2 regions of the Arthrobacter sp. UCD-GKA genome follow, and region 1 is predicted to be linked to the other one. Evidence: predicted binding sites of a transcription regulator. Region 1 holds the regulator's gene; the other holds the start of a gene.
The links. Region 1 encodes LexA, which represses DNA repair genes until DNA is damaged. Its sites were predicted from a motif close to TCGAACANNTGTTCGA; they were not measured.
Positions count from the first base shown of each region.

Region 2: the regulator LexA is predicted to act here: its motif matches at 3,108-3,123, upstream of BLJ79_RS06645 (DUF222 domain-containing protein).

Region 1 covers NZ_MOLR01000009.1:56,652-62,193, forward strand. Annotated here, with positions in the region: gene BLJ79_RS16255 (histidinol-phosphate transaminase) at 109-1,230, opposite strand; gene BLJ79_RS16260 (LysM peptidoglycan-binding domain-containing protein) at 1,348-1,749, opposite strand; gene lexA (transcriptional repressor LexA) at 2,034-2,753, shown strand; gene BLJ79_RS16270 (ATP-dependent DNA helicase) at 2,846-4,852, opposite strand; gene hflX (GTPase HflX) at 4,845-5,542, opposite strand, start outside.
Region 2 covers NZ_MOLR01000004.1:72,888-78,429, reverse strand. Annotated here, with positions in the region: gene BLJ79_RS06655 (MFS transporter) at 45-1,367, opposite strand; gene BLJ79_RS06650 (RsbRD N-terminal domain-containing protein) at 1,530-2,714, shown strand; gene BLJ79_RS06645 (DUF222 domain-containing protein) at 3,263-4,588, shown strand; gene BLJ79_RS06640 (putative antibiotic biosynthesis monooxygenase) at 4,738-5,316, shown strand; gene BLJ79_RS06635 (diaminopimelate dehydrogenase) at 5,395-5,542, opposite strand, start outside.

The DNA.
Region 1 (5,542 bases):
CCTTTAGATCAGGCGGTGAGACGAGGATGTGGGGCGGCGGGACATCGATGCATGATCGGAGGAAGGGCCAAGGCCCGTCCTCCGGCACCATTGCCGCCTGCCCCAAGTTTAGCGTGAGAGCGTGTGAGGACCCTGATCGAGCAGTTCCTCGAGGCGGACAAGGAACGCGGTGGTTTCCGCTTCGGTGCCCGCGGTGACCCGCAGGTGGCCCGGAATCCCGACGTCGCGGATGATGACCCCGGCCTCAAGCAGCCCGTTCCAGATGGCCTTGGTGTCCTTGATCCCGCCGAAGAACACGAAGTTGGAGTCGCTGGAGGCAGGGTGCAGGCCCATGCGGGTGAGCTCGTTGACGATCCTGTCACGCTGGATCTTGATGTCCTCAACGTTGGCCAGCAGGGCATCGACGTGCTTCAGCGCGGCATTGGCGGTGGCCTGGGTGACTGCCGAAAGGTGGTACGGCAGGCGGACCAGGCGGATCGCGTCGGTGACTTCCGGAGCCGCGGCCAGGTAGCCCAGGCGGGCGCCGGCCAGGGCGAACGCCTTGGACATGGTCCGTGAAACGATGAGCCGCTCGCGTCCCGGCAGCAGGGACAGCGCCGACGGGGTTCCGTTGTGGGCGAATTCCGCGTACGCCTCGTCAACGATCACGATGGCGTTGCTTGCCGCGCCGGCTTCGTAGACCGCTTCGACGACATCCAGGCCCAGCGCGGTGCCGGTCGGGTTGTTCGGCGAGCAGAGCAAGATAATGTTCGGCGCCGCCTCACGGACCTGTGCCGCGGCGTCGATGGCCGAGAGCCCGTAGTCCGCCGAGCGGACACCGGCCAGGTAGGCGGTGTCGGTCCCGGAGGCCAGCAACGGGTACATCGAGTAGGTGGGAGGGAAACCCATCACCGTGCGCCCGGGTCCGCCGAAGGCCTGCATGACCTGTTGGAGAACCTCGTTGGAGCCGTTGGCTGCCCAAACGTTGTCGGCTTCCAGGCCGTGGCCCAGGTAGGCGGCGAGACGTTCGCGCAATTCGGTGAACTCGCGGTCCGGGTAGCGGTTCAGTCCCATGGCTGCTGCTGAGACTTCTTCGACGATGGCGCGATGCACTTCCGGGGGAAGCGGATGGGTGTTTTCGTTGACGTTCAACTGGATGGGTACGTCGATTTGGGGTGCGCCGTAAGGTTCAAGACCTTGAAGATTCTCTCGCAGGGGCAGATTTGCCAGGCGATTTAGCCGTTCATTCACGGCTCAAGTCTACGGCGGCGGCGCGGTGACCTTGGAATCTTCACCGGTGCCAGGGGTAATAAACGGTTAGCAATGGTGGGGCGCGGCATCGAGCGGCGCGCCCGGAGGGCTCTGGCCCTAGCTTCCGGTGGGGACGAAAATTTCCGCCCCGGGATGCAGCACGGAGCTGTTGAGGTTGTTCAGGTCGCCGATCTGCCGAACGGCTTCGCGGGGCTCGAGCTGCGGGGCGAACTCCCTGGCGATCCCCCACAACGTGTCGCCCTCGATGACGGTGACGGTGACCGCTTCGACGCCCAGCGGGGTGTCGACCGAGGCATTGGCCGGGGACTGGAACAGGCCCAGGAGCATGAGCACCGCCGCGCTGACCAGGAAGATGGGCAGTGCAATCAGCACGAATTTTCCGCGGCGAGTGAGCCGCAGTGGCGCCAGCTCGGGCCGCGAGGCCAGTGCGGATTGCGGTGCCGGGGTGTAGTCGGACGTTACAAGGTGGAGCGGGGCCGAGAAAGCAGTGTTTGCCATGTCGTTGCCTTTCCTCTGTATTCATTTGCCGTACGGACCCGGTGGCCCATTCGAACAGATGACGGTTATTCGAACGCATCTTTCGAACGTGTGTTCGTAGTGCGCATCTTATTTCTAGCACCTTTGGACGACACGTGTCCAGATCTGTTCGAACAAATCTTTGAAAGTAGTGTCTTTGTCTACTAAGATGGGGGTAGTGGAGCGATGTATTGACTACATCAGTTCCCACCGACAATTTGCGGCACGCGCGGGCAACCGGCGACGATCGGGATGAGGCATTGACAATGACGACCGAACAACGAACCCCTCGACGCGACGCGAAGAGCCTGACCATCCGTCAGAAGAAGGTTCTTGAGACCATCCAGCGCTCCGTGAGCACCAATGGCTACCCGCCATCGATGCGGGAAATCGGGGACGCCGTGGGATTGGCCAGCCTCTCAAGCGTGACCCACCAGCTGAGCCAGCTCGAGAAGCTCGGCTACATCCGCCGCGACCCGCGCCGTCCGCGGGCCATGGAGATCCTGCTTCCCCTGCAGCTCAAGAGCGAGAGCAAGCTCGAAGTGGTGGAGGGCCAGTCGGATCTGAGGGCAGCCAACGGGATGAGCGTCTCGGAGCTGACCACCTCCGCGGACACCGCCATGGTTCCCCTGGTGGGGCGCATTGCCGCCGGCGGACCTATCCTGGCCGACCAGGCGGTCGAGGACGTCTTCGCCCTGCCGCGCCAACTGGTGGGACACGGCGAGCTCTTCATGCTGAAGGTCAGCGGAGACTCGATGATCGACGCCGCCATTTGCGACGGCGACTGGGTGGTCGTGCGACGCCAGCAGACCGCAAACAACGGCGACATCGTCGCGGCACTGCTCGAGGACGAAGCCACGGTGAAGACCTTCCGGCAGCGTGACGGGCACACCTGGCTGCTGCCGCAGAACTCCCGCTACGAACCCATCCTCGGTGACGCCGCAACCGTCATGGGCAAGGTCGTATCGGTCATGCGTTCGGTCTAGGCCGCACCAACATTCATCCCCCGCAAACACGTGAGGACCGGTCAAATGACCGGTCCTCACGTGTTTCCCGTGAACCCACGGGACAGGACGTCCTAGCCTTCGCTCAGGCGCTCGAGTGCGGAAATCACCGTCGCCTTGTCGGGCGTGGCCCACAGGGGCGGCAGCGAGGCACGCAGGAACGTGCCGTAGCGCTCGGTGGCCAGGCGCGAATCCAGCACGGCCACCACGCCCTTGTCGTTGACCGAACGGATCAGTCGACCGGCGCCCTGCGCGAGCCGCACCGCGGCGTGGCTCGCGGCCACGGCCATGAAGCCGTTGCCGCCGTGCTTGGCCACGTCGCGGCTGCGGGCCGAGGACAGCGGGTCGTCGGGCCGCGGGAACGGGATCTTGTCGATGATGACCAGCCGGCAGGCGTTGCCCGGCACATCCACGCCCTGCCAGAGCGTCATCGTGCCAAAGAGGCAGGTGTCGGGTTCGGCGGAAAACTGGTCCACCAGGGCCTTCATGCTGGACTCGCCCTGACACAGGATCGGGATGTCCAGGCGTGCCCGCAGGATCTCCGCCGCTTCTTCCGCGGCACGGCGCGAGGTGAACAGCGCCAGCGCCCCACCGCCGGAGGCCTTGATCAGGTCCTCGATCTCGGACAGGGTTTCCTGGGACATCTGGCGCCCGGGCTTGGGCAGGTGCTTGGCGACGTACAGGATGCCTTGCTTGGGATAGTCGAAGGGGCTTCCCACGTCCACGCCGTTCCAGGTCGGCGCCCCCTCGCCCACGAGGCCCAGGGTGCCCGCCACGGGCTCGAAGGCCGCCCCGATGGCCAGGGTTGCACTGGTGAGGATCACCGTGCGCCCGTCGAAGAGCCCCTCGCGCAGCTTGCCCGCGACCGAGAGCGGGGCGACGTTCAGGGTCGGCTGGCTTGACTCGTCGGGTTGGACGTAGCCCTCCCCCGGGCTGAAGTGCCCGGGACGCGAGGCCCAGATGACCTCGCGCTCCTCAGTCATTTCAAGCATCTTGCTGCACTGCTCCACCAGGTACATGACCTGCGAGCGGGCCATCTGGCGCCCGCCGTCGGCGGGGGCGTTGGCCTCGGGCTTTGAATCGGACAGGACCACGCGTGCGGCCTCGGCGATCTGGTTGATCGCCGCCTGCTGGTCCTCGTTCAATCCGCGGGCCATCAGCCCGGTGGGGACGCCCTCCAGGGCGCGCTGCAGCGCCTTGGCCCCCTGGTTCAGCGAATCCACGCTCACCGAGCAGTGCTTGCGCGCCGCCGAGGCAGCGGTCTGGACCATGGCCACCGACAGGGGCCGGGTCACCGAGGAGGTCACGCGGTCCTGCAGCTCGTGGGCCTCGTCGATGATGACGGTGTCGAAGTCCGGCAGCACGGCCAGTCCCTCGAACGCCGAGACGGCCAGCATCGCGTGGTTGGTGATCACGACATCCGCGGTGGCCGCGCGGGCGCGGGCCAGTTCGCTGAAGCATTCGGAGGCCATGGGGCATTTTTGGGATCCCAGGCAGTCCATCGCGCTGACCGAGACCTGTCGCCAGGCCTTGTCGCTGACGCCCGGGGCCAGGTCGTCGCGGTCCCCGGTGTCGGTCTGCTCGGCCCACTGCCGCAGCCGCACCACTTCCTTGCCCAGCACGGAGCCGGGCCCGTCCGCGGAACCGCCCAGTGCGGGGGTGCCGGAATCCATCGAGAACAGGGCGCCCTCGTCGTCATCCGGGTAGCCGCCGCCGAGCTTGTACTGGCACACGTAGTTGGAGCGTCCCTTGACCAGCGCCACGTCCATCTCGCGCGGCAGCTTGTCCTTCAGCGAGGACAGCAGGCGCGGGACGTCCCGGCCGACGATCTGGGCCTGGAGCGCCAGGGTTGCGGTGGAAATCACCACCGGCTTTTCCGAATCCAGTGCATGGGCCAGCGCGGGGACCAGGTAGGCCATGGATTTGCCGGTGCCGGTTCCCGCCTGCACCAGCAGGTGCTCGCCGGTTTCCATGGCCCGCACGACCTGGCGGGTCATTTCATGTTGGCCCGGCCGGTTTTGTCCGCCCATCGTGGACACCGCAGCGTCCAATAGGGCGATGACATCTGATTCCTCAGCCATGAATACTAAATTGCTCCACTTCTGCGGCCATGCTTTCGCGGACCTTGACCATCATGCGGGTTCCCGTTTCGGTGTGTTCGACGGCCAGGATCTCGGCCTCGGCGCCGTGGAGCTTGTTGACCACGTCGCCTCGATCATAGGGAATCATCAATTCTAGTTGGACATCGGGGCGGGGAATTGCCGCGCTGATTTTTGCGAGCAGTTCATCGATGCCCTCGCCGGTGCGTGCCGAGACGATGACGTGGTTCGGTTCGCGCTGGCGCAGGCGTTCGACCACGAACGGGTCTGCCACATCCGCCTTGTTCAGCACGATGATCTCCGGGATGCCGCGCGCGTCCACATCGTTGAACACCTCGCGCACCGCCTGGATCTGCCCTTCGGGATCCGGGTGCGCGGCGTCAACCACGTGCAGGATCAGGTTGGCGTCGGCCACTTCCTCCAGCGTGGAGCGGAAGGCCTCGACCAGCTGGGTGGGCAGCGACTTCACGAAGCCGACGGTGTCCACCAGCGTGTAGGTCAGTCCGTCGCTGGTTTCGGCCTGGCGGACCGTGGGATCCAGCGTCGCGAACAGTGCGTTTTCGACCAGCACGCCGGCATGGGTGAGCCGGTTGAGTAGCGAGGACTTCCCGGCGTTGGTGTAGCCGGCGATGGCCACCGAGGGCACGGCGTTGCGCTTGCGGTTGGCGCGCT
Region 2 (5,542 bases), on a different contig from region 1:
GCACCGCAGGAGTTGGGGCTCCTGCGGTGCGTGCCGGAGGGCCGCTAGTGCTTGAAGCCGGGCAGGTCGACGCTGAGCTTCGGAGCGATGACGCCCGCAACCGCGGTGAACAGCGACAGGAAGATGAGCATGGCGGCGGCGGGCCACCAGTGGTTGGACGCGGCGGCGACCAGGGCGGTGGCGGCCAGCGGGATGAACCCGGAGATCATGCCGGCGGTGTTCTGCGCGAAGCCGACGCCGGTGTAGCGGGTCTTGGCCGGGAACAGCCCGGTGAGCACCGTGCCGGAGGCGGCGTAGGGCAGCGAGAGCGCCGCGACGGCCAGGGTCATGCCGGCGATGACCAGCACGTCGTTGCCCGAATCGATGAGCATGAAGGCGGGCCAGGCAATGATCGCGGAGAAGATTCCGCCATAGGTGATGACCTTGGAGGAGCCAAAGCGCTCGCCGAGGCGTCCGCCAATGATCAACACGGGGATTTCCACGAGGGCGGCAATGATGCCGCCAAGCAGCATCAGCGAACGCTCGTATTCCAGGACGTTGACGCCGTACCAGACCACGAATGCGGTGACCAGGTAGAAACCGCCGATGCCGAGCATGCCGGCAGCCATGCCGATGATGATGTGCTTCCAGGATTCCTTGAGCGTGGTGCGGATCGGGGCCTTTTCGGTCTCGCCATTTTCCATCAATTCCTTGAATACCGGGGACTCATCGAGGCGGCTGCGGATGTACAGTGCGACCAGCAGCATCGGGATCGCAGCCAGGAACGGGATGCGCCAGCCCCAGGCGTCGAAGCTTTCCTGGGACAGGAACACGGTCATCAGGAAGAAGCCTCCCGAGGAGAGGATCGTGCCAATGGGGGAGCCGATCTGCGGCAGTGCCGCGTAACGGGCACGACGGTGCAGGGGTGCGTTTTCCACGACGATGGTCATGGCTCCGGACCATTCGCCGCCGACGAACAGGCCCTGGGCGATGCGCAGCAGCACCAGCAGGATCGGGGCCGCGATGCCGATGGCCGCGTAGGTGGGCAGCAAGCCGATCAGGCCGGTGATGATGCCGATGCCGACGATGGTCACCATGAGCGTCTTGCGGCGTCCGATCTTGTCGCCCATGACCCCGAAGATCATTCCGCCGATGGGGCGGGCCACGAGTCCCACGCCGAAGGTGGCGAAGGCTGCCATGGCGGCAGCCGTGGCATTCTGGCTGTCGAAGAACTGGATGTTGAATACCAGCGCGGCGGCAGCGCTGAAGAGGAAGAAGTCGTACCACTCCATGGCCGTGCCAATGAGGGCACCAATGGCAACCTTGGTGGCCTCCTTGTCGGAGATTTCTCGGGTTGCACCAGCTTCGAGTGTTCCAGTGTGGGTCATGGGAATTTTCTGCCTGATCTCAAGGGGAGGGCCGGTGCGTCGCTGCATGCCATCCGGTTTGTGGGGATGATGTTTATCTTGCCAAGGATCCACCGTGATGCACCGCACGTTTCACAACGAGTTCCATGCCACAAACGGTGCAAAAGCACATAATATGGTCGAATGGCATGGAACCAGGGCACCGAAAGCAAGCAAAACATCCAATCTGGCGACGCGGGGCGCTGGAGCGTCCTGCTGGATGGGTTGGACGTTGGGAAGCTGACCGACGAATTCATTGCTCGTCTGGGCGCCATTTCGATCTATGCCCAATCGCCGTTGCCGCTCAGCGAGATCAGGCGCACCGGCAGCGCATCGTTCAAGGCCCTGATCCTCGCCATGAAGGCGGATGACGACGAACCTGGCTACTTGCGTGAACGCGATGCCATCGCGCTGGATGTGGGAGTTTCCAGGGCGCGGGCGGGGGTTCCCATTGAGGCGCTGATGACCGCGATCCGCTTGGACTTTTCGGTGATCTGGGAAGCCATCACTGCCATTGCCGCGCCCGCGGACGCACAAGTGCTGGTCGAGCACACTGCTCGCGTCTGGGAAGTCGTGGACGGCTATGCGGGCGAAACCCAGAGGGCCTATGTCGCCGAGCTGGCCAGGATCCAGGCGGAGGCTGCAAGCAAAAGGCAAGGTTATCTGGCCACGCTTTTTAGCGAGAAAAAATTGACGCCTTCCGCGTTGGAGCGGATAGCAGAGGAACTTGGCCAGGACCCTGACACCGAGTATGTGGTCGTGGTCGCGCTGTGGGACCACATTCCAGCATTGCGACTTGCGTTGGCCAATGTGCAAGCGAGCAACCAGGTGTCGACCTATTCAATGGCGGATGCATTGGTGGTTTTTTATCCGCTCGAGGAGAGTGCCGGCTCGGAGGCCCAGCGGCTCAACGCGAGCCTTGAGCGACTCTCCTGCGGATTGATCGGGGAGGGCTGCGCTTTGGAGCAGGTTCCGCACGCCGCCGCCGTGGCTGCCGCGTTGGCAAGGCTGCTGGAGCCGACGGAAGAAGGTGCCATGACATGGGCTCGGGGATGGGCTCGCATGGCCCGGCGAGAGCTGGAACGGGCGGGCGCTCCAGGGCTGGGCGAGGTGGAGCGCGCATTGGATCAATGCGGCGCGACCGAACGCCGCCGACTGGGCGAAGCGGTGCAGGCCTACCTGCAATCCGGAAGCATTGCACATGCAGCTGAACAGTTGTACTGCCACCGAAACACCTTGATGAACCGACTCAAACGCTTTGCCCAGCTCACCGGCGTGGACCCCACCATTCCCGTCCAGGCGGCGAGACTGGTGGTGGGTTGGTCGTAGGAGCCAGCCGGCTCGGGTCCGGTCGCGGTGGCGGTGGAGCGCCACATCGCGCCGCCATGGCGTTAGTGCATGATCCTGCCCGGCGAGCTGGTGCAATCTGCAAGCGGAGCGGTCCCGAAGTGCATTCGCTAGACGAAGTGGCTTGGGTATTAGGGAAGCCCACGGGGAGTCGGTTTCCCATGTGGTTGAAGTGCTCGGGGAAGCCATTGCCGCGCGGGAACCTGACAAGTCCCCGAAATGGCAGGTCGAAGCAGGACTCCACCTATCTGTAAATTGGCTTCGGGCAATGGAGCATGTCGGTGGCGGCGCCGGGGCCGTCTCCTGGAGTCTCTGCGGCAGGAAGTTCATGGGCTCATAGTGTGTTTGCCGCAGATCGGAGCCGCTCCATACTTTTAGAATATTTTTTCGATAATTTGTCATGGCACCTTCTAACTGTAGATTTTTAGTTTTATAATTAAGGTATGGCAGCGGCGTCATCGAGCAGCAGCAACCCCCTTCATGGGACCGCGATGTCGCTCGCCGGACAGGCCCCCACATATGATGCGCTGGTGCTTGCGGGAGTTGACCTGGACGCGATGGTCGCCGAGCACGTGACACGAACCGGCATTGACGGGATCCGCTGCGTGGCCTCGGCCGTGAACGCTGCCCCGCTGCACGAGGCAACCCACCAGGCGATTGAGTCCTTGGGGGCCTTGGAGGCCCTGAAAACGGCCACATGGGCGAAGCAAGTAGCGCAAGCGGTGGCCTTCGAAGATACGGTAATCGCCAAGCGCGTGGAAACAGGGACGCGGAAGGACAACCCCTCGTGGGGAACCCGCGGTGAAGTGGCCCTGGCCTTGCATGTTTCCCCGGACAACGGGGCCAGCTTCATGAACAGCTCGCGGCTGCTGACCGACGACCTGCCCAGTACCGTTCGGGGCATGCGGTCCGGACTTATCACCTTCGAGCAAGCCATGGTGGTGGTTTCCTGCGTGCGTGACCTGCGGGTCGAAAACCGCCAGCTGATTGATGCGCTGCTGTGGAACGGGCAGCAAACCTGCTTCGAGGCTGGAACCGCCATGTTGCGGCACCGGATCCATTGCTGGGCGCTGGCCCTGGAACCCAAGGGCGCTGCTGATCTGGAGGATCTTGCCACCAAGCGTCGCTACTTCGATGGCTACCAGATCGATGACTACACCGTTAAATTCAGCGGCAGACTTCCCTTGGAACAGGGCCTGCCGATGTTGCAGGCCCTGCGCAACGCCGTGGACAAGCCCCGGAGCGCAGAGGATGACCGATCCCGGGCGCAAGTGGCCGCGGATACCGCGTTCGAGATGTTTTCGGGCACCAAGGCCGGCGACAGCGTTCCCGTGGAGCTCCTGCTGGTGATGAACGCAGAGAACCTGACAGCAGATGCCCAGCACCCGGTGCTGGTTCCCGGCCATGGCTACCTCAGCGCCGCCAAAGGACTCGACCTGTTGGCAGGGAACCCCGAAAATCCTTTGGACACGTGGCTTCGAAACCTATATGTGGCCCCGGAGACGGGGAAGCTGGTGGCCATGGAATCTGCCGGGCGGCTCTTCGCCGGGCAACTCAAGAAATTCATCAAGGTCCGTGACCAATATTGCCGGACACCCTTCTGCAACGGCAGGATCCAGGAACTTGACCACGTGGTGCAGGTGCGTCGCAATGGCAAGACCACCGAGATTAATTCCTCGGGTCGCTGCAAACGCTGCAATATGACCAAGGAAGCGCCCGGCTGGAAGGAATCCCCCCTTGCCGGCGCAGGCCGGCATGCCTTCGAAATCACCACACCCAGCAGCCACACATACATTTCCATTGCACCGGCTCCGATGAATGGAACCGGCCCCCAGTGGCCGCCGAAGCGTCTATAGACACCCACCTCCACAACCACTTCCGGGCTCGGAAGCCATCACCAGGAACACACATGTGCTCCCGGCACAGCCATGGGCTCGAGCCGTTCGAATCGCTGGAATTGTCCTGGGATTCGTGACGGGAACCGGGAGGGCACTAGATTATGGGAATGCCACAAGCAACCCCAATCACCGTATCGATAACCCGGACGGTACTCCCTGAACATCACCGTCGTTTCAATGCCTGGGTACAGGCCGGCCAGGTACTGGCGCGGGAATGGGACGGCTACCTTGGATCCGGATGGATCCGCACCGCTCCCGACTCCAACGAATGGCATGTCCTCTACCGGTTCTCCTCAGCCAAGGCCTTGGCGGCGTGGGACGAATCCGAGGAACGCAGCTGGTGGATCGACAGCGCCGCCGAACTGGTGGAAATCACCAAGGTCGAACACCGCACCGGAATCGAGGGCTGGTTCGAACAGCCCGGGGACATGAACTTCACCATCGCCGAAACCGTGGTGCCGCCGCGCTGGAAGCAAGCGGTCAGCATCTTCCTGCCATTCTTCCCGCTGAGTCTCTTGTCCAACTTCCTGCTCATGCCGCTACTGGGAAGCTGGCCGATTGTGCTCGCGGTGCTGCTCAACATTTGCATTCTCACCCCGCTGATGACGTACATCTTCCTGCCGGTGACCACCCAGCTGCTGAGGCCATGGCTGCAAAAGCCGCGCCGGGACAAACGCCGAAAGTAACCAGACCGGTCGTGGAAAAACGGGTGGGCACGGACCTTGCGGCCCGTACCCACCCGAAGAGCAGAGTCTTGCTGCGGTCTACAGCAGCTCGGCGCGCAGTTGCTCCGGGGACTTCGGGGACAACAAGCCGGGGGCGACGTCGAAGACCGTCTTTGCCCCGATCTGGCCGGACTGGTTCATCTTGTGGACCGCGCGGGCGTAGGCCACCAGCACGCTGGAGGTGAAC